3 regions of the Streptomyces sp. NPDC060031 genome follow, and region 1 is predicted to be linked to each of the others. Evidence: riboswitches for the same ligand, from Rfam matches in the RefSeq annotation. Region 1 holds a riboswitch; each other region holds the start of a gene.
What was found. A riboswitch is a leader RNA that binds a small molecule or an ion and turns the genes downstream of it on or off. The one in region 1 is predicted to bind cyclic di-AMP.
Positions count from the first base shown of each region.

Region 2: another riboswitch for cyclic di-AMP. It lies ahead of ACFWB8_RS07605 (M23 family metallopeptidase); the one in region 1 lies ahead of ACFWB8_RS11425 (LysM peptidoglycan-binding domain-containing M23 family metallopeptidase).
Region 3: another riboswitch for cyclic di-AMP. It lies ahead of ACFWB8_RS16665 (transglycosylase family protein); the one in region 1 lies ahead of ACFWB8_RS11425 (LysM peptidoglycan-binding domain-containing M23 family metallopeptidase).

Region 1 is NZ_JBHWVM010000019.1:60,325-67,550, forward strand. Features, by position in the region: gene hpnH (adenosyl-hopene transferase HpnH) at 1-324, shown strand, start outside; gene ACFWB8_RS11415 (aspartate aminotransferase family protein) at 321-1,736, shown strand; gene ACFWB8_RS11420 (tyrosine-protein phosphatase) at 1,784-2,590, opposite strand; cyclic di-AMP (ydaO/yuaA leader) riboswitch at 2,870-3,077, shown strand; gene ACFWB8_RS11425 (LysM peptidoglycan-binding domain-containing M23 family metallopeptidase) at 3,082-4,104, shown strand; gene ACFWB8_RS11430 (SGNH/GDSL hydrolase family protein) at 4,274-5,056, shown strand; gene ACFWB8_RS11435 (MBL fold metallo-hydrolase) at 5,194-6,447, shown strand; gene ACFWB8_RS11440 (sensor histidine kinase) at 6,849-7,226, shown strand, end outside.
Region 2 is NZ_JBHWVM010000012.1:16,430-23,655, reverse strand. Features, by position in the region: gene ACFWB8_RS07615 (M16 family metallopeptidase) at 1-474, shown strand, start outside; gene ACFWB8_RS07610 (M16 family metallopeptidase) at 495-1,862, shown strand; cyclic di-AMP (ydaO/yuaA leader) riboswitch at 2,078-2,237, shown strand; gene ACFWB8_RS07605 (M23 family metallopeptidase) at 2,250-3,044, shown strand; gene ACFWB8_RS07600 (GntR family transcriptional regulator) at 3,207-3,872, shown strand; gene ACFWB8_RS07595 (HPr family phosphocarrier protein) at 4,118-4,399, opposite strand; gene ACFWB8_RS07590 (GNAT family N-acetyltransferase) at 4,584-7,226, shown strand, end outside.
Region 3 is NZ_JBHWVM010000032.1:19,042-26,267, reverse strand. Features, by position in the region: gene eno (phosphopyruvate hydratase) at 1-1,167, opposite strand, end outside; gene ACFWB8_RS16665 (transglycosylase family protein) at 1,420-2,118, opposite strand; cyclic di-AMP (ydaO/yuaA leader) riboswitch at 2,122-2,294, opposite strand; gene ACFWB8_RS16660 (transglycosylase family protein) at 2,571-3,641, opposite strand; gene ACFWB8_RS16655 (cytochrome P450) at 3,745-5,043, opposite strand; gene ACFWB8_RS16650 (globin domain-containing protein) at 5,192-6,376, shown strand; gene ACFWB8_RS16645 (nucleoside triphosphate pyrophosphohydrolase) at 6,398-7,226, opposite strand, start outside.

The DNA.
Region 1 (7,226 bases):
CTCAACCACTCCCCGCTCTTCCTGGACTTCCTGGAAGGCAAGGCCGATTTCCCCTGCACCGCCTGGGCCATTCCGAATTACTCCCTCTTCGGCTGGCAGCGCCCCTGCTATCTGATGAGCGACGGGTACGTGCCGACGTACCGGGAACTGATCCACGACACCGACTGGAGCAAGTACGGCCGCGGAAAGGACCCGCGCTGCGCGAACTGCATGGCGCACTGCGGCTACGAGCCGACCGCCGTCCTCGCCACCATGGGCTCCCTCAAGGAGTCCCTGCGCGCGGCCCGGGAGACGATCGGCGGCAACCGGGACACCTCGGCATGAGCACGGGCCACGCGGGGGAGGGCGGCCGGGGCAAGGGCTTCGACCTCGGCGCCCTGCTGGCCGAGCGCGGCGGGGAGCGGTACGAGCTGCACGCCCGCCACCTCAACCACCAGCTGCCCCGGATGCTGCACACCATCGGCTTCGACAAGGTCTACGAGCGGGCCGAAGGCGCCCACTTCTGGGACGCCGAGGGCAACGACTACCTCGACATGCTGGCCGGCTTCGGGGTGATGGGCCTGGGCCGGCACCACCCGGTGGTCCGCCGCGCCCTGCACGACGTCCTGGACGCCCAGCTCGCCGACCTGACCCGCTTCGACTGCCAGCCGCTGCCCGGGCTGCTGGCCGAGAAGCTGCTCTCGTACAGTCCGCACCTGGACCGGGTCTTCTTCGGGAACAGCGGTACCGAGGCGGTGGAGACGGCCCTGAAGTTCGCCCGGTACGCCACCGGGCGGCCCAGGATCCTCTACTGCGACCACGCCTTCCACGGGCTCACCACGGGCTCGCTCTCGGTCAACGGGGAGGGCGGCTTCCGGGACGGCTTCGCGCCGCTGCTGCCCGACACGAAGATCGCGCTCGGCGACCTGGCCGCCCTGGAGCGGGAGCTGAAGCGCGGCGACGTGGCCGCCTTCGTCGTCGAGCCGATCCAGGGCAAGGGCGTGCTCTGCGCCCCGCCCGGCTTCCTGCTCGCCGCGCAGGAACTGCTGCACCGGCGGGGTGCGCTGCTGATCGCGGACGAGGTGCAGACCGGCCTCGGGCGTACCGGCGACTTCTACGCGTACCAGCACGAGCCGGGTGTGGAGCCGGACCTGGTCTGCGTGGCGAAGGCGCTGTCGGGCGGCTACGTGCCGGTCGGGGCGACCCTCGGCAAGGACTGGATCTTCAAGAAGGTCTACTCGTCCATGGACCGGGTGCTCGTGCACTCCGCCAGCTTCGGCTCCAACGCGCAGGCGATGGCGGCCGGTCTGGCGGTGCTCTGCGTCATGGAGGACGAGGAGGTGGTGGCGAACGCCCGCACGATGGGCGACCTGCTGCGCGGGCGGCTCGCGGCGCTGGTGGACGAGTACGAGCTGCTGCACGAGGTGCGGGGACGCGGTCTGATGGTCGGCATCGAGTTCGGGCGCCCGTCCTCGCTGGGGCTGCGCAGCCGGTGGACGATGCTGCAGGCGGCCCGCAAGGGGCTGTTCGCGCAGATGGTTGTCGTGCCGCTGCTCCAGAAGCACCGGATCCTCACGCAGGTCTCCGGTGACCATCTGGAAGTGATCAAGCTCATCCCGCCGCTGATCGTGGACGAGGCGGACGTCGACCGGTTCGTGCGCGCCTTCCGGGACGTCATGGACGAGGCGCACGCCGGTGGCGGGCTGATGTGGGACTTCGGCAAGACGCTGGTGAAGCAGGCGGTCGGCAACCGCTGACCGCCCGCTCCGTCCGCCCGTCCGCCCGTCCGTCCACCTGGCCGACCTCAGTCGAGCAGGCGGTCCCGGAGCCGGTCGAGGGTCTCGGGCGTGAGCCCGAGGCCCTCGGCGAGGTAACGGTCCAGACCGCCCCAGTGGCCGTCGATGGTCTCGAAGGCCGCCGTCAGGTACTCGGCGCGGGCGTCGAAGAGCGGCGCGAGCAGTTCCATCACCTCGGGGGAGCGGGCCTCGGCGGACTGGCTGCCGCGGCGGACCCGGTAGCGGTTGTGGGGGGCGTTCGACTCCAGGTAGTCCGCCACGACCGCCTCGCGCTCGACCCCCAGGGCGAGCAGGGTGACGGCGATCGACAGGCCGGCCCGGTCCTTGCCGGCGGCGCAGTGCATGAGGGCCGGGACGCTGTCCTCGGCGAGGGCGTGGACCACCCGGCCGTGCTCGGCGGTGCGGTTCTTGATCATTCCGCGGTACGAGTTCGCCATCCGCGCGGCGGCCTTGCCGTCGCCCAGGACCGTGCGGAGTTCTTCGAGGCCGCCTTCGCGGACCATCTTCCAGAATTCCGTGCCGTCCGCCGGGTCCGAGAGCGGAATGTTGACATTGCGCACGCCGGGCAGCTCCACGTCCTGCCCCTCCAGCGCGTGGTCGGCGCCGTTGCGGAAGTCGAAGATGGTGTGCAGTCCGAGAGCGGCGAGGAACTCTGCATCGGTTTCGGTGGCATGGGCGAGATGTCCGCTACGGAACAGTCGTCCCGTCTTGACCCTTCGGCCGTCGGCGGTCGGCAGCCCGCCCACGTCACGGAAGTTGCGTACTCCGGCCAGTCCCGGTTCCGTGGACGGGCTCTGGGGTATCTGCTGGGTCACGGCGGCTCCTCTGCCTGGTCGTGGGGATGTCCGAATTACACTACTTGGCGACAACTTGCCATGAGTGGAAGCGAGATCGGGCACGTCCCCGTGAGCCAGATCATACGGTGACCGTGAGTGCCTGATCGTCAAAGGTGAATTGCCCTGCCGGGGCGGCTGTTGCCGCCATTGAATGGACACAGGGTGACCGGAATTCCGTCGGACCAGCACCCTTGAGATTCCGTCAGGAAATTCACGGCTTGTTCGGTGTGCCACCACTCGATTACCTTCGCGATCGATCCGGATGGACCGCCGAATCCTGCCACCGTCCGGAAACCGCACCCGACTATTCACGCGCGCGGCAGGAGCGGGGGAACCAGGTAAGCCGCTGTTCCGGATCTTTATGCCGGGACGGCTCGGGGTGAAGTCGTCCATGTGCTGTTCATGTACGACCGGACATCTCCAGTCCGAACCCGACAGCTCACCTCGCAGGCGACGGAGAGGAATTCGCCATGCCTGCAAAGGGTAAGCACCGCCGTCCCAAGTCCCCCTCGATATCCCGCGGTTTCGCCATGGCCGGTACCGGCGGCGCGGCCCTCGCGCTCCCGCTGTTCGGAGCCGCCGGCGCCCACGCGGCTCCCGCCGCCGCCCCGGCGACGGCCCCCGTCCTGGCCGCTCAGGTCCCCGCGGCGCTGAAGGCCGCTCCCGCCGCCCGGGTGCTGGCGGCCGCGCCGGCCGTGTACACGGTCGTCCCGGGTGACTACCTCTCCAAGATCGCCGAGCAGCGGCACCTCGGCGGCGGCTGGCAGCAGCTCTACGCCGACAACCGCGCGGCCGTCGGCGCCGACCCCTCGCTGATCCACCCCGGGCTGAAGCTGGCGCTCGGCGCCGAGGGCGACGCCGCGCCCGCCGTCGAGTCCGCCCCGGCCCGGACCCAGGCCCCCGCCGAGCAGTCCTCCGCCGATGTCCCTGCCGACTCCTCCGCGGACGAGGGCCCGGCCGACTCCGCGGAGGGAACCTCGGACGAGGGCGCCGCCGGCGAAGGCTCCCCGGACGAGGGCGCCGCCCCCGAGGCCGAGGCCCCGGCCGCACCCGCCGCCCCGGCCGAGCAGCAGCAGGCCGCGCCCTCCTCCGGTTTCGTCGCCCCCGTCGGCGGCGGCGTCTCCACCGCGTACAAGACCGCCGGCGCCATGTGGTCCAGCGGCTACCACACCGGTGTCGACTTCATCGCGAGCAGCGGCACCACCGTCAAGGCGGTCGGCGCGGGCACCGTCGTCTCCGCGGGCTGGGGCGGCGCGTACGGCAACGAGGTCGTCATCCGGCACGCCGACGGCAAGTACTCCCAGTACGGCCACCTCTCCCAGCTGTCGGTCTCGGTCGGCCAGAGCGTCACCGCCGGGCAGCGTATCGGCCTCTCCGGCGCCACCGGCAACGTGACCGGCCCGCACCTCCACTTCGAGATCCGCACCGGTCCGTCCTACGGCTCCGACGTCGACCCGCTGGCCTACCTCCGCTCCAAGGGCGTCAGCATCTGACGACCCCCAACCGGTCCGCTGTCGGACGCCGGACCCGCGTGAGGCCGGGGCCCGAGGGGGGCCGGCCTCACGCGCTGTTATTCCTCACCTGCCGGTGGTATAAATCACGGTCCGTCAACCCCTGCCTACGGTGGCGTAGGTCACGTGACGGGGTGAAGTATGTGGTCCCGTGGCAGCGACGACGACACTCAAGACCATCGGCTCGTACGCGGCGATCGGGGACAGCTTCACCGAGGGCGTGGGGGACCCGGGACCCGGGGAAACGTTTCTCGGCTGGGCGGACCGGCTGGCCGTGCTCCTGGCCGATCAGCGCGAAGAACACGACTTCCGGTACGCGAACCTGGCCGTCCGCGGGCGGCTCCTCGACCAGATCGTGGCGGAGCAGGTCCCGCGGGCCAAGGAGCTCGCGCCCGACCTGGTGACCTTCTGCGCGGGCGGCAACGACATCATCCGTCCCGGCAGCGACCCGGACCACGTGGCCGAGCGGTTCGAGGCGGCCGTCGCCGAGCTCACCGGGGCCGTCGGCCAGGTCATGATCACCACCGGCTTCGACACCCGGGGCGTACCGGTCCTCAAGCACCTGCGCGGCAAGGTCGCGACGTACAGCGCGCACGTGCGCGCGATCGCCGACCGGTACGACTGCCCGGTGCTCGACCTCTGGTCCCTGAAGTCCGTACAGGACCGGCGGGCCTGGGACGACGACCGGCTGCACCTCTCGCCCGAGGGGCACACCCGGGTCGCGCTGCGCGCCGCGCAGGTGCTGGGCATGGGGGTGCCGGCCGATCCGGACCAGCCGTGGCCTCCGCAGCAGCCGCGCGGCTCGGTGGACGTGACCCGGGACAACATCCAGTGGGCCCGCGAGTACCTGGTGCCGTGGATCGGCCGCCGGCTGCGCGGGGAGTCCTCCGGGGACCACGTCGAGGCGAAGCGGCCGGACCTGCTGCCCCTGTAGCCGGACCTGCTGCCGCCACAGAAGGAGTGGAGCGGCGCATGATGTCAGGGGCCGGGTCGGAATCCTTCGGGCCCGGTGCGCGTTGGGATGGTCGTAAGCCGTCCGCCCATCCCGCCCCCACCCTCTCAGGAGGCGCCTTGACCGGCTCCCGTTCCTTGCGTCCACGGCTGCGTGCCATGCGGCCCGAAGCCTTCGGCGCGGACCCGTCCGGTGCGCGGCTTGAGCGGATCCTGCGCTCGCCGAACTTCGCCGACGGAGTCTTCCAGAACCCGGTCGGGGCCAGGACCAGGCCGTCCGGGTCGATGCTGGAATTCGCCAAGATCTACTTCCACAAGGAGCAGCGGGTCCGGCGCAACCCCGGCGCGCCCGTCCCCGTCTATCCGACCACCCTGGCCGAGCTGGCGAAGCCGCCGGCCAGCGGCTTGCGGCTCACCTGGATGGGGCACTCCAGCGTGCTCGCGGAGATCGACGGGCGGCGGGTGCTGTTCGACCCGGTGTGGGGCGAGCGCTGCTCCCCCTTCCCCTTCGCCGGACCCAAGCGGCTGCATCCGGTACCGGTGCCCCTGGCCGCGCTCGGCCCGGTCGACGTCGTGGTGATCTCCCACGACCACTACGACCACCTCGACCTCCCGACCATCAAGGAACTGGCCGGCACGGACACGGTCTTCGCCGTCCCGCTGGGCGTCGGCGCGCACCTGGAGCGCTGGGGAGTCCCGGCCGACCGGCTGCGCGAGCTCGACTGGAACGAGAGCACCAAGATCGCCGGGCTCACTCTGACGGCGACCCCGGCCCGGCACTTCTGCGGCCGCGGGCTGCGCAACCAGCAGTTCACCCTGTGGGCCTCCTGGGTCGTAGCGGGCGACGCGCACCGGATCTACCACAGCGGGGACACCGGCTACTTCCCCGGCTTCGAGGAGATCGGCGCCGAGCACGGCCCCTTCGACGCCACGATGATCCAGATCGGCGCCTACTCCGAGTACTGGCCCGACATCCACATGACCCCCGAAGAGGGGATGCGCGCCCACCTCGACCTCCAGGGCGGTGCGCCGCACGGTGCGATGCTGCCGATCCACTGGGGCACCTTCAACCTGGCCCCGCATCCGTGGGACGAGCCCGGCGAGGGCACGGTGGCCGCGGCCGAGGGCTCCGGGGCGGCCATCGCCCTGCCGGTGCCGGGCCAGCCCTTCGAGCCGGGAGCCTCCGACGCCCCGCGCGAGCCCTGGTGGCGTCCCTTCGTCGCCGCCGCAACGGCCGCACCGGCCGCGGCGCCGTTGGTGGCTCCGGATGCCTCCTCGCCGGTGACCGCCGCTCCGGCTACGCCCCCGTCAGCGGCTACGCCCCCGTCGGGGCCCTCGGTCGGGCGCGAGGAGTCGGAGGCCGTCGGGTCGTAGACCCCCGGACCGAAGGCGGGGCCCCGGGGTCGGCGCGATCCGTGGGGCCGGCGTGGCCGCCGGGGGTACCGGGACCCGCGGGGCACAGGTGTGCGGACCGGACGGCGCGCGCCCCGGGTCACCAGGGCGTACGCGCTCCCGGCGCATTCGGCCGCCCGTACGAGCGCTCCGTCGGGAGCGGGAACCACCCCGGCGAAGTTCCCCAACTGGCCGTCCGGGGCGGCAGCGCGCGGTCTAGCGTGGGTGTCCGGTGATCAACACGGGGCCCGGAACGCTGAGGCGTCCGGCCCCTCTGACCGAGGACGCCGATGTCCGGACTCCGCGCCGCCCGCCACGCCCCGTCGAGACACGCCGTCACCGGTCCCGGCCGGCAAATAAGGCCCCAGCTGGTACGCGCCGCCGTGCTGCCCACGCTCGCCGCCGGGCTGAGCGGCGCCGCCGCGGTCATCTTCACGCTCCAGCTCGGCGGCGGAGCGGGCGTCCGCGACGACCGGCTGTGGCCGGTGCTCACCGGCTGCGCCCTGCTCGTCCTCGGCGCGCTGGCGGCCGCCCTCCTCGGGGCCCAGCGCGCCGCCAAGACCGTCCGCGACCGCTGCGAGGCACTGCGCCGCTCCAGCGTCCGCGGCCGTCAGGAGCTGCGTACTGCCGCCGAGCGGCTGGAACGGGGCGAGACCCCGGGCCGCCCGGTGCGCGGCGGGCCCACCGGGCCGCCGCCCGGCACCGACCCGGCGGGCGTGGACGAGTTCTGGCTGCTCGCCCAGGAGCTGCGCGGTGCCCGC
Region 2 (7,226 bases), on a different contig from region 1:
CGCGACCAGACGGCCGTCGCGGCCGGTTTCGGCATGCTGCGGCTGGCGGGTGCGCCCTCGCTCGGCTGGCTGGACGTCAAGACCTCCGGCGGCGTGGAGGTGCCCGACATCGAGTCGGCCGTCGACGAGGAGCTCGCGCGGTTCGCCGCCGAGGGCCCGACGGCCGAGGAGATGGAGCGGGCGCAGGCGCAGCTGGAGCGCGAGTGGCTGGACCGGCTGAGCACGGTGGCCGGCCGCGCCGACGAACTGTGCCGCTTCGCGGTGCTGTTCGGCGACCCGCAGCTGGCGCTGACCGCCGTCCAGCGCGTCCTCGACATCACCGCCGAGGAGGTGCAGGCCGTGGCCGCGGCCCGACTGCGCCCGGACAACCGCGCGGTGCTGGTCTACGAGCCGCTGGCCGGTTCGGACGCCGACGAGTCCGACGAGTCCGACGAGTCCGACGAGAGCGACGAGAACGAGGGGGCGGAGCAGTGAGCGACACCGCAGCCGTCACGATGACCTTTCACCCGCAGCCGCAGCCCGGCGAGCCGCAGCCGTGGGCCTTCCCGGCCCCCGACCGCGGGGTGATGCCGAACGGCCTGACCGTGCTGCGCTGCCACCGCCCGGGCCAGCAGGTGGTGGCGGTCGAGATCAACCTCGTCGCCCCCCTGGACGCCGAGCCCGAGGGCCTGGACGGCGTGGCCACCATCATGGCCCGCGCGCTGTCCGAGGGCACCGACAAGCACTCCGCCGAGGAGTTCGCGGCCGAGCTGGAGCGCTGCGGCGCCACCCTCGACGCGCACGCCGACCACCCGGGCATCCGGGTCTCCCTGGAAGTCCCGGTCTCCCGGCTGCCCAAGGCGCTCGGCCTGCTCGCCGAAGCCCTGCGCGCGCCCGCCTTCGCCGACTCCGAGGTGGACCGGCTGGTGCGCAACCGGCTCGACGAGATCCCGCACGAGCTGGCCAACCCGCAGCGCCGCGCGGCCAAGCAGCTGTCCAAGGAGCTCTTCCCGGCCTCGCTGCGGATGTCTCGCCCGCGTCAGGGCACCGAGGACACGGTCGCCCGTATCGACTCGGCGGCCGTGCGCGCCTTCTTCGAGGCCCACGTGCGCCCCGCCACCGCCACCGCGGTGGTCGTCGGCGACCTGACCGGGGTCGACCTGGACGCGGTCCTGGCCGAGACCCTGGGCTCATGGACCGGCGACTTCGCGGAGCCGCTGCCGGTGCCGCCGGTGACCGCCGACGACACCGGCCGCGTGGTCATCGTCGACCGGCCCGGCGCGGTGCAGACGCAGTTGCTGATCGGCCGCATCGGACCGGACCGGCACGACCGGGTCTGGGCGCCCCAGGTGCTCGGCACGTACTGCCTGGGCGGCACCCTCACCTCGCGCCTGGACAAGGTGCTGCGCGAGGAGAAGGGGTACACCTACGGCGTGCGCGCCTTCGGCCAGGTACTGCGCTCCACCGCCGACGGCAAGGGCGCCTCGATGCTCGCCATCAGCGGCTCGGTGGACACCCCGAACACCGGCCCGGCGCTGGAGGACCTCTGGAAGGTGCTCCGCACCCTCGCGGAGGGCGGCCTGACCGATGCCGAACGGGACGTGGCGGTACAGAACTTGGTGGGCGTGGCCCCGCTGAAGTTCGAGACGGCCGCCTCGGTCGCCGGCACCCTCGCCGACCAGGTCGAGCAGGAGCTGCCGGACGACTACCAGGCGCAGTTGTACGCCCGGCTGGCCGAAACCGGCACGGTGGAGGCGACTTCGGCGGTCGTCAGCGCCTTCCCGGTGGACCGGCTGGTCACGGTGCTGGTGGGCGACGCCGCACAGATCGAGGAGCCGGTGCGCGCCCTCGGGATCGGTGACGTGAGCGTCGTCACCAACTGATCGGCCGACCGGCCGGACAGCGGCCCAACCGGGCGGCACGCAGGGGGCTTCGGTGGCTTGTCCGCCGAGGCCCCTTTTGTCTGTTTAGGGGTGAGGTTGCTTGTATGTGCTGTGGCGTACGCAACAAAAAGGCGTGTCTGTTTGGCGATTGACTGATGATCCGCCTAGCGTCGGCCGTGCTGTTCGTCAGTTGTACCCGCCGCACCCGCGGCACCGGACAGCGATCGCCGAGTCCCCGTCAGGCGCGAGCCTGGGGAGCCGGGGACCCACATCAGTCCCTGGGGTGAATCGGACCGCCTCGCAAGAGGAGGCCCGTAGGAGACCTTCCTGCTCCGAACCCGTCAGCTAACCCGGTAGGCGAGAGGGAAGGAAAGGATCAGCCCCGTCATGGCGTTTGGCAGTCGTGCCGCCGGTAAGCACCGTGGTTCCAGTCGTCTGAGCCGCAGGACCGCCGGCTACGCCGGCATAGCCGCCCTCGCCACCACTGGTGTCGTCGGCTCCCTGGCCGGTCCCGCGTTCGCCGCGGACCAGGCCGCCCCCTCCATCGAGGACACCGGCCTGAACACCATCGTGGTGGCCGAGGACCTCGCGGGCGAGATCGAGGCCCAGGCCCAGTCCCAGCAGCGCGCCGCCGAGGCCGCCGCCGCCAAGGCGCAGGCCGAGGCCGACGCCAGGCAGCGGGCCGCCGAGGCCAAGCGCGTGGCCGAGGCCCGGGCGCAGGAAGAGCGCGAGGCCGCCGAGCGCGCGGCCCGCGAGGAGGAGCGCAAGCGCCTCAACACCTTCGTCGCCCCCGTCGAGGGCTCCTACGTCAGCACCCAGTGGCACGCGGGCGGCGGCATGTGGTCCTCCGGCAGCCACACCGGCATCGACTTCCACGCCGCCACCGGCACCACGGTCCACGCCGTGGGCGCGGGCACCGTGGTCGAGTCGGGCCAGGGCGGCGCGTACGGCAACAACATCGTCATCAAGCACGCCGACGGCACCTACACCCAGTACGGCCACCTGTCCGTGCTGAGCGTCTCCGTCGGCCAGCAGGTCACCGCGGGCCAGCAGATCGGCCTGTCGGGCTCCACGGGCAACTCCAGCGGCCCGCACCTGCACTTCGAGGCCCGCACCGGCGCCGACTACGGCTCGGACATCGACCCGGTCGCGTACCTGCGCGGGCACGGCGTCACCGTCTGACCCGCACCGCACGACATCCGCGAAGGCCCCGGCTCCCCGAGCCGGGGCCTTCGCGTTGTGGGAATGTTTCGTATTTCGGCCGTCCTCGGAAATTATCGTGTGTTGCCATAGAGTTGCACGCATCAATGATGTCGGCAGTCGGAAATAGGCGGAGGTCCGGTCTTGCGTATTCCCGCGCACGCGGTGTGCACAGCAATTCGCGACGACATCGTCTCCGGGGTGTTCGGGCCGGGCAGCCGGCTCACCGAAGAGGTGCTGGCCCGCCGGTACGGAGTCTCGCGCGTCCCGGTGCGCGAGGCGCTGCGCACCCTGGAATCCGAGGGCTTCGTGACGACCCGGCGGCACGCGGGCGCCTGTGTGGCCGAGCCGACCGAGCAGGAGGCCGCGGACCTCCTGGAGGTGCGGATGCTGCTGGAGCCGCTGGCGGCCGCCCGGGCCGCCCGGCGGCGTACCGAGGCCCACCTCAAGGTGCTCCGCGGGCTGGTCCGGCTGGGGCAGGAGCGGGCGAAGCGGGGCCAGGGGGAGGATCTGCGCTCCCTGGGCGGCTGGTTCCACGAGACCCTCGCCCAGGCCTCCGGCAGCCCGGGGCTGATCGCGCTGCTCACACAGATGCGGCACAAGGTGGCCTGGATGTACGCGGTGGAGGCCCCGGCGCGGCCGGTGGAGTCCTGGGCGGAGCACGGGGCGATCGTGGACGCCGTGGCGCGCGGTGACGCGGAGCGGGCCCGGGCGCTCACCGCGATGCACGCGGACCGGGCGGCCGGGGCGCACCGGATGCGGGTGAGGACTTCGCAACCTGCCGTAAACATGGCGAGCGGCCCGCATTAACAAACGCCGTATACAAAGGACGGATATTCGCGCGGCTCCGGGCAATTCACGGATCCGCATTATTTTCGGCCGGTGCGAGCGGCTGGAATTCCGCTATTCGCGGACCGGTCGGGGGGTCCGGCGGTCCGGGAAAAGCAGCGAAGCCGTGGCCGCCGGCATTCCGGTGGCCACGGCTTCGCCGTACGAGCAGTAACAGCAGCCGAGCGGTACGAGCCCTACGGGCCGCACGACTCGAACCCGAGGGGTCAGACGGTCTCGGGGAGCTCCTCGAGACCCTCGGCGACCAGCTTCGCGAGGCGGTCCAGCGCGACCTCGGCGCCTTCGGCGTCGGACGCGAGGACGATCTCCTCGCCGCCCTGGGCGCCCAGGCCCAGAACCGCCAGCATGGAGGCGGCGTTGACGGGGTCGCCGCCGGCCTTCGCGATGGTCACCGGGACGCCGGAAGCGGTCGTCGCGCGGACGAAGATCGAGGCGGGACGAGCGTGCAGGCCCTCGGCCCACCCGACGTTGACGCGGCGCTCTGCCATGGTGATGCCCTTCAGGTTCTTACGGTTGTCTAGACCAGTCTCTCATGACGTCCGGAATGCTCCGACCGACCTTCGGCCTGAATCTCCCTGCCGTTCGGCCTTCCCCAGCTTGCACTGTTTGCGCCAGCTTGCCTGATGCGCCGCGCCAGGGCTGCATGGGCCGCAGGAGCCTTAAGGTGGCCCCATGACCACCGAGTCGGACCCCTCGTACCCGGCACACTGGGAAGCGGACGTCGTCCTGCGGGACGGCGGCACCGCCCGCATCAGGCCCATCACCACCGAGGACGCGGGCCGGCTGGTCAGCTTCTACGAGCAGGTCTCGGACGAGTCGAAGTACTACCGCTTCTTCGCCCCCTACCCCCGGCTCTCCGACCGCGACGTGCACCGCTTCACCCACCACGACTACGTGGACCGGGTCGGCCTCGCGGCGACCATCGGCGGGGAGTTCATCGGCACCGTCCGCTACGACCGGATCGGCTCCGACGGCCGCCCGGCCACCGGGCCCGCCGACGAGGCCGAGGTCGCCTTCCTCGTCCAGGACGCCCACCAGGGCCGGGGCGTGGCCTCCGCCCTGCTCGAACACATCGGCGCGGTCGCCCGCGAGCGGGGCATCCGGCGCTTCGCCGCCGAGGTGCTGCCCGCCAACAACAAGATGATCAAGGTGTTCACGGACGCCGGATACCAGCAGAAGCGCAGCTTCGAGGACGGCTCCGTCCACCTCACCCTCGACCTCGAACCCACCGCCGAGTCCCTCGCCGTACAGCGCGCCCGCGAGCAGCGCGCCGAGGCCCGCTCGGTGCAACGACTGCTGACCCCGCGCTCCGTGGCCGTGATCGGAGTCAGCCGCTCCGGCAGCGGGGTGGGCGCGGCGACCCTGCGCAACCTGCGGGACAGCGGCTTCCACGGCCACCTCTACGCCGTCAACGCGGCCCGCGCCCCCGGCATCGGGGGAGACCTGCTCGACGGCGTACGGGCCTACCGCGCGCTCGCCGACATCGGCGCGCCCGTGGACCTCGCGGTGGTCGCGGTCCCGGCGGACCGGGTCCCGCAGGCGGTGGCCGACTGCGGGGAGCACGGGGTGCAGGGGCTCGTCGTGCTCTCCGCCGGGTACGGGGAGAGCGGGGCGCAGGGGACGGCCCGCCAGCGCGAACTGGTGCGGCAAGTGCGCTCGTACGGGATGCGGCTGATCGGACCGAACGCGTTCGGGGTGATCAACACGGCACCCGAGGTGGAGCTCAACGCCTCGCTGGCCCCCGCGCCGCTGCCCAAGCGCGGCCGGATCGGCCTCTTCACACAGTCGGGGGCGATCGGGATCGCGCTGCTCTCGGGGCTCCTGCGCCGCGGCGAAGGACTGTCCTCCTTCGTCTCGGCGGGCAACCGCGCCGACGTGTCCGGAAACGACATCCTCCAGTACTGGTACGACGACGAGGCGACGGACGTCGCGCTGCTCTACCTGGAGACCCTGGGCAACCCGCGCAAGTTCACCCGGCTCGCGCGCCGGACGGCGGCCGTCAAGCCGGTGGTCGTCGCCAAGGGCGGCCGCCACACCCCCGCGGGCCACGTGGTCCCCGACACCCGCCTCCCGGACGCGACGGTCTCGGCGCTGCTGCGGCAGGCGGGCGTGATCCGGGTCGACACGGTCACCGAGCTGGTGGACGTGGGCCTGCTGCTGGCCGCGCAGCCGCTGCCCGCCGGACCGCGCATCGCGATCCTCGGCAACTCCGAGTCCCTCGGGGTCCTCACCTACGACGCCTGCCTGACGCAGGGGCTGCGGCCGCTGCCGCCGCTGGACCTGACGACGGCGGCCTCGCCCGCGGACTTCCGTACGGCCCTGGCCGCCGCGCTCGCCTCCGACGACTGTGACGCGGTCGTCGTCACGGCGATCCCGTGGGTGAGCGAGCGCGCGCTGGCCGACGACCTCGCGGACGCCCTGCGGGAGGCCGTGGCCGAGGCGCCGAGCAAGCCCGTGGCCGTGGTGCACGTGGAACTCGTCGAGCTGGTCGAGGCCCTGTCGGCGGCGCGCGGCACGGGGCCGGGGCCGGGGCCGGAGCCTGCGCCGCCGCCTCGGTCGCCGTCGGCCGAGAGCGTGCCCACGGCCGCCCCCGCCCCCGTGACCCCGCCCGCGGACCCCCGCCCGCCCGGCGAGCGGGACCGGATCCCCAGCTATCCCGCCGCCGAGCGCGCCGTCAAGGCCCTCGCCGAGGCCGTGCGCTACGGCCAGTGGCGGCGCGCCATCGCCGAGCCGGGCCAGGTGCCGGAGTACGAGGACATCGACGAGGGCGGGGCCGCCGGGCAGCTCTCCCGGCTGCTGGCGGCCGTGCCGGACGGCGAGGTGCACACCCTGGCCGACCCCGACGCCCGCGAGCTGCTCGGCCGCTACGGGATCCGCGTGCACACCACCCTCCCCGCGCCCAGCGCCGACGCCGCGGCCCGCGCCGCCAGAGCGCTGGGCTACCCGGTCGCCCTCAAGACCACCGCCTCGCACCTGCGCCACCGCGCGGACCTGGGCGGCGTACGCCTCGACCTCACCACCGAAGCGGAGCTGCGGCGGTCCTACGAGGAACTCACCGAAGCCCTCGGCAAGCCCGCCGAGCTGCTCCCCGTCGTCCAGGCCATGGTGCCCCGGGGCGTCGATACCGTCGTCCGCTCCGTCATCGACCCCGCCGCCGGAGCCGTCCTCTCCTTCGGTCTCGCCGGCGTCGCCTCCGAACTGCTCGGCGACACCGCGCACCGCCTGGTCCCGGCCACCGACCGGGACGCCGCCGGCCTGATCCGCTCCATCCGCGCCGCGCCGCTCCTCTTCGGCTGGCGCGGCAGCGACCCCGTC
Region 3 (7,226 bases), on a different contig from region 1:
GGTCTTGATCTGACCGCAGTTCACGGCGACGGCGAGGTCCGCGATGGTGACGTCCTCGGTCTCACCGGAGCGGTGCGACATCATGCACTTGAAGCCGTTGCGCTGGGCCATCTCGACGGCGTCGAGCGTCTCGGTCAGCGAACCGATCTGGTTCACCTTCACGAGCAGGGCGTTCGCGGAGCCCTCCTCGATGCCGCGGGCCAGGCGCTCCGGGTTGGTGACGAAGAGGTCGTCGCCGACGATCTGGACCTTGGAGCCCAGCTTGTCGGTGAGGGTCTTCCAGCCGGCCCAGTCGTCCTCGTACAGCGGGTCCTCGATGGAGACCATCGGGTACGCGGAGACGAGCTCCTCGTAGTACTCGGTCATCTCGGCGGCCGAGCGGGACTGGCCCTCGAACTCGTACTTGCCGTCCTTGTAGAACTCGGACGCGGCGACGTCGAGCGCGAGCGCGATGTCCTTGCCCGGGACGTAGCCGGCCTGCTTGATGGCCTCGACGATGAGGTCCAGCGCGGCGCGGTTGGACTCCAGGTTCGGGGCGAAGCCGCCCTCGTCGCCCAGACCGGTGGAGAGGCCCTTGGTGTGCAGGACCTTCTTCAGGGTGTGGTAGACCTCGGCACCCCAGCGCAGCGCCTCGGAGAAGGACTCCGCGCCGATCGGGGCGATCATGAACTCCTGGATGTCGACGTTGGAGTCGGCGTGCGACCCACCGTTGAGGATGTTCATCATCGGAACGGGCAGCAGGTGCGCGTTCGGGCCGCCGAGGTAGCGGAAGAGCGGGAGGTCCGAGGCCTCGGACGCGGCGTGCGCGACGGCGAGGGAGACGCCGAGGATGGCGTTGGCGCCGAGCGAGCCCTTGTTGTCGGTGGCGTCCAGGTCGAACATGGCCTGGTCGATCAGGCGCTGCTCGGTGGCGTCGTAGCCGACGAGCTCCGGGCCGATCTGCTCGATGACGGCCAGGACGGCCTTCTCGACGCCCTTGCCGAAGTAACGGTTGGGGTCACCGTCACGCAGCTCGATGGCCTCGAATGCACCGGTGGAGGCGCCGGACGGAACTGCAGCACGGCCGGTGCTGCCATCGTCGAGGCCCACCTCGACCTCGACCGTGGGGTTGCCTCGGGAGTCCAGGATTTCCCGGGCTACGACGACGTCGATGGACGGCACGAGCATCTCCTTCTGGGATGTGACGCTGGATGTGCGGTGGCGTCAGGCCGTGGGATGGCCTCGCCGCCTAGAGCCTAACCGGCTCCGGGCACTGGGCCGGCCGACCGCCCGGGTCCTGGGACGAAAAAGGGTCCGAATACCCCTCTTCCGGGACATAGGTCCCTTGAACATCGGGCTGCCGCCCGCCGCTGGGCCCGGCACGCGCCACCGCCCGGCGCGTCGGGCGGACGCGCCGGGCGGTGGGTGTTACCGCGGGATTCAGCTGAGCTTCAGCTTCTGCCCCGGGAAGATCAGGTCGGCGTCGGACACGATGTCCTTGTTGAGCTCGAAGAGCTTCTCCCAGCCGCCCTTGACGCCGTTGGCATCGGCGATGGTGCCCAGCGTGTCGCCGGACTTGACCTCGTACGAGCCGTTGCCGGTCTTGGGGGCCTCGGACTTCGGCTGGGCCGTGGTCCCGGTCTTCGGCTTGGAGGGGGCCGCGGTCTCGGAGCGCTTGGTCTCCTTCTTCGGCGCGGCCTTCTGCTCCTTCTTGGGCTCGGCCTTCGGCTTGGCCGGGGTCTCGGCCGCGCCGCCGCCGTTGTACGAGGCGCCGGACAGGCCCACGCCACAGGACGGCCAGGCGCCCTTGCCCTGGCCCTTGAGGACCTTCTCAGCGACGGCTATCTGCTGGGCCTTCGAGGCCTGGCTGGCCTGCGCGGCGTACGCCTTGCCACCGTAGGCGGCCCAGGTGGAGGACGAGAACTGCAGACCGCCGTAGTAGCCGTTGCCCGTGTTGATGGCCCAGTTGCCGCCGGACTCGCAGGAGGCGACGCGGTCCCACTCCGAGGCGGTGGCGGCGGAAGCGGTGCCCGCGGCCATCAGGGGGGCCGCGACGGCTACACCGGCGACGCCGGCGAGCGTGACGATGCGGACGGCCTTGGAACCGCGACGGTGCTTGCCCTTGCCGGAAAGCAGCATGGAGTTTCTCCTCACCGACGCCTACGAGGTGAGCTGTCGGGTTCGGGCGAGTGAGTTGCCCGGCGGTGCGACCTAGCGCACCGCTTAACCCCTAGCCGGTGGCGTGACCGTCTCTCAACGGCCGCTCCCGGCACCTACCTTGGTTCCCCCGCTCCTGCCTTCGGCGCTTGACGCGACGACTGTTCCCTCCGTCCGCCGGCAGGATTCGGCGATGCGGTCGAAGGAGCCCGCGGTGGCGAGCGATTCAGAAGGTAGACAGGTCCCTCCCCGATGTTCAACGAGCGCCATCGGGGAGAAACGGGGCCTACTTGCGTCCCTCGGACCAGTGTTTGCGCAGGTGAGGACGGGGTTTGCGGAAGCCTCGGGGCCGGACACGCCAGTTGACCGGAAGAGACACATGTCTCACTTAACTAAACCGGACAATCAGGTGTTTACGGGTGCCCGAACTGCCCCTATTTCTTAGTTAGATCCAGGTTTTGACCGGGCTTGATCAAGTTGGCGTCCTCGCCGATGACCTGCTGGTTGGCCGTATAGAGCGCGTTCCAGCCGCCCTTGAGGTCGTTGGCGTCCGCGATGGCGGCCAGGCTGTCGCCCGGCCGCACGGTGTAGGTCGGGTCCGACGCGGCGTCAGATGTGACGGGCGCCTCGACCGCGGCCTCTCCGCGGTGCTTACCGCCGCCCGCGGCCGGGGCCGCGGGGTCGGTGGAGGCTCCGGGGGCCGCCGGGGCGCTCGGGCCGGCGGCGGGGGTGCTCGGGTCGCCCGGCGCCGTGGGGGCCGTCGGCCCCGTCGAGGGGGCGTTCGGGTCCGTCGGGCCGGTGGCGGGCGCCGTGGGGTCCGTGGCGGGCACCGTCGGGTCGCCCGGGGTCGTCGGGGCGGTCGGGGTCGTCGGGTCGGCCGGGGCGGTCGGGGTCGTCGGCAGGTCCGGGTCCGGCATGACGGGCAGTCCGCTGGGCGGCCCGAGCGGGATGTCGGGCAGCACGAAGGACGGCGAGCCGGAGGGGCTCGGGGAAGCCTGGGCCGGAGCCCCGAAGTCCGTGGCGCGGTCGTCCGAGCCGCCGACCGGTACGGAGCCGTCCGGGCGGGACGCGGACGGGGCGGCGGACCCGCGGCTGCCGGGCCCGCCCGGGTCCACGTCCGCGGCCGGCGCCTGCCGGGTCAGGCCGGCCGGCTCCGCGCACATCGGCCACGCCTGGGGGCCCTGGGAAGCCAGCACCCGTTCGGCGACGGCGATCTGCTGCGAGCGGCTGGCCAGGTCGGCGCGGGTCGCGTAGTCGAGACCGCCGGCGCCCTTCCACTGCTCCTCGGTGAACTGCAGTCCGCCGTAGGCGCCGCTGCCGAAGTTCGCGCTCCAGGTCCCGCCGCTCTCGCACTCGGCGACCTTGTCCCACGTGGAGGCGTCGGCCGCGCTGGCGCCCGTGGCCGCGAGCAGCGGCAGGGCCAGCGCGGAGCCGGTGACTCCGGCGGTGACGACAATCGCGGGGATCTGTCGGGGGCGTCTGTGGCGGCCGTTCCCGGAACGCATGAGGGTGCACCTTTCGCATAACGGCGGGGTAACGGCAGAACCTAGCGGCCTTCGAACGCTTGTCACAAGTTTCGACGGAAACTGACTTCCAGTCAGTCGGCCTTCACTCGTTGCGGGGTGTAAAGCGGACCGGAAGAGTGCGCAGGCCACGCATGATGAGCCCGCCGCGCCAGCGCAGGTCGCTCGGCGGAACAGCGAGTTCCAGATCCGGCAGACGCGTGAGCAAAGTCGCAAGCGCGGTCTGCCCTTCGAGCCGCGCGAGCGGCGCACCCAGGCAGTAGTGGATCCCGTGCCCGTATCCGAGGTGCTGGTTGTCGGTCCTGGAGAGGTCGAGCGTGTCCGGTTCGGCGAACCGCTCGGGGTCCCGGTCGGCGGCCGCGAGGACCACCAGCACCGGATCGCCCGCCGCTACGTCCTGCCCGCCGAGGGTCAGCGCCTCGGTGGCGAACCGCCAGGTGGCCAGCTCCACCGGACCGTCGTAGCGCAGCAGCTCCTCGACGCCCGTCTCCAGCAGCCCGCTCTCCCCGGCCGCGAGGGAGGCCTGGAGGCGCTCGCGCTGGTCCGGGTTCATGAAGAGGGAGTGGACCCCGTTGCCGATGAGGTTCACGGTCGTCTCGAAGCCGGCGAAGAGCAGGATGAAGGCCATGGCGGTGGCCTCGGCCTCCGTCAGGTGGTCGCCGTGGTCGCTGGCCCGGATCAGATCGGAGATCAGGTCGTTGCCCAGGTCGTCCCTTTTGCGGTGGATGAGCTCGCCGAGGTAGGTCCTCATCTGCTTCACCGAGCGGGCGACCCCGCCGCGCGGGCCGCCGCCGTGCCGGATCATCATCCCGGCCCAGTCGCGGAAGTCGTCCTGGTCCTCACGCGGTACGCCGAGCATCTCGCAGATGGCGTAGATGGGGAGGGGGAAGGCGAACTCGTGGATGAGGTCCGCTTCCCCCTTGCTCGCGAACTGCTCGATGAGGTGGTCGGTCAGCTCCTGCACCCGCGGGGTGAACTCGGCGACCCTGCGCGGGGTGAACGCCTTCGACACCAGCCGCCGCAGCCGGGTGTGGTCCGGCGGGTCGATGTTGAGCAGATGCGTCATCAGCTCCGCCTTGCGCTCCCCCGGGATGCCGGTCTTCCCCTTGGCGTGCGCGGGCTCGGCGTGGTGCGCCGGATTCTTGCTGAGCCGCTGGTCGGCGAGGGCCTGGCGGGCATCGGCGTACCGGGTCACGAGCCAGGCCTCGACCCCGCTGGGGAGCCGGGTGCGGTGCACGGGCGAGTGCTCGCGCAGCCAGGCGTAGGCGGGGTACGGGTCGGTCGCGAACTCCCAGTCGAACAGGGTCGGGCCCTGGGCCGCGGGGGTGTCGGCCGGGCCCGGGGCGGGGGTCTCGGCGGGGTCTGCGGGGGTCTGCTGATGCACCCGCTGACGGTATCCCGTACATCGACCATCACCCCATATGGGTACTTCGTCGCGGCTGTCCGCAGATCCGCCATGGCTTGACCTGGCCTTGTCCGGCATTCCTACTTTCGGTTTTGTGGATGTGAGGATCTTGAAAAGCAGCTTCGCGGTGGTGGAGAGACGGGCCGAGCACACGGTCAAGTTCTTCTACACCCACCTGTTCTGGCACAACCCCGGCATCCGTGAGCTCTTCCCGGCTTCCTTCGAGGACATGGAACGGCAGCGGGACCGGCTCTTCGCCGCGCTCACCCACGTGATCGCCCACCTCGAGAACGAGAGCCTTCTCCCCTATCTACGCGACCTCGGCCGCGACCACCGCAAGTTCCTGGTCGGCCCCGAGCACTACGCCGCCGTCGGCACGAGCCTGCTCGCCGCGCTCGCCGAGGCCTCCGGGACGGCCTGGACCCCCCGGGTGGAGAAGGCCTGGGCCGAGGCCTACCAGGTGATGGCCGACGCGATGACGGACGGCGCCGGCGCGAGCGGGGATCCGCCGTGGTGGGACGCGGAGATCGTGCGCCACCTCCGGTACGGGCAGGACATTGCCGTGCTGACCCTGCGGCCCCACGCCCCGCTGCCCCATCTCCCCGGCCAGTACGTGAGCGTGAGCAGCGACCGCGTCCCGAGGACCTGGCGCACGTACTCCATCGGCAACGCGCCCCGCCCCGACCACACCCTCGACCTGCACGTCAGCCGCGTCGAACAGGGCCGGCTCAGCACCGCCCTGGTCCGCACCGTGCGGCCCGGCGAGATGCTGCGCCTCGGCGCGGCCGGCGGGCAGCTGACCTTCCGCCGCGCGGACCGCCCGGTCAGCCTCATAGCCGCCGGCACCGGCTGGGCGCCGATCCGCGCCATGCTGGAGGACCTCGCGCAGCACCCCCCTGATCAGGTCGTACGGCTCTTCGTGGTCGCCCGGGACGCCGCCCACCTCTACGACCGCCCGCTCATCGACGAGTACGCCGCCGCCCTGCGCTGGCTCGGCGTCACCTACATCACCCCCGCGCCGGGGCGGCACCGCAACGAGGCCACCGCCCGGCTCGCGACCGCACTCGGCAACCGCGCGCTCTGGCCGGACCAGGACGTCTACCTCAGCGGGCCGTCGCCGTTCATCGAGGAGACCGCGTACCTCCTGGAGGAGCTCGGCGCCCGCCCCGGCCGGATCTTCCACGACTCCGTGCCGTCCATGGGCAGGGACCACGGCCACGAGGGCCGCCCGCTGGGCTTCGGCGAGTGGTTCCTGAACCGCCCCGCGCCGCACTGGCACAACCCCTCGGGCCGCGCGCCCCGGGAGCACTGACACGCGTACCGCAGCCGGGGGCTACTCGCCGACGCCCTCGGCCGCACGGATCGCGTCCCGGTAGACGCGGGCCGCCGCACGCAGCGCGGTCTCGGGGTCGACCCCGGCCGCCTCGGCGCGTGCCGCCAGCTCCAGCAGTTCGTACCCGATGCCCTCGCCACGGGGCAGCTCCACGGGCACCGCCGCCGCACGGGCGCGGCCGGCCAGCTTGGCCGCGAGCGCGAGACCCGGCTGTCCCAGCGGGATCCCGTCGGTCACCGACTCCCGCCGCTTCTCGTCCGCCTTGGTCCGCTGCCAGTGCGCCTTGACGTCCTCGGCGGTCCGGGCCTGCGCGTCGCCGAAGACGTGCGGGTGGCGGCGGATCAGCTTCTCGACGAGGCCGCCGGCCACGTCGTCGATGGAGAACGGCTCCTCTCCGTCCTCCGGACGGCCTTCCTCGGCGATGCGCGCGTGGAAGACCACCTGGAGGAGTACGTCGCCGAGCTCCTCGCGCAGTTCCTCGCGGTCGCCGTCCTCGATGGCCTCGACCAGCTCGTACGCCTCCTCGATGGCGTACTTCACCAGCCCCCGGTGGGTCTGGCTCGAGGTCCAGGGGCATTCGCGGCGGACCCGGTCCATGACCTGGACCAGGTCGAGCAGCCGCGCGCCCGGCAGATCGTACGAGCCCGGCAGCAGCTCCAGGTCGGGCATGGCGACGCGGCCCGAGCCGGCCAGGCGCGCGAGCCCGTCGGTGAGCCGCTGGTCGCCCTCGCCGCCCGGGAGCACCACGACCGTGCGGCCGCCGGCGCAGGCCTCGACCAGCTCGTGCGCGTCCGGGGTCCCGTACGACACCTCGACGCCGGCCTCGCGC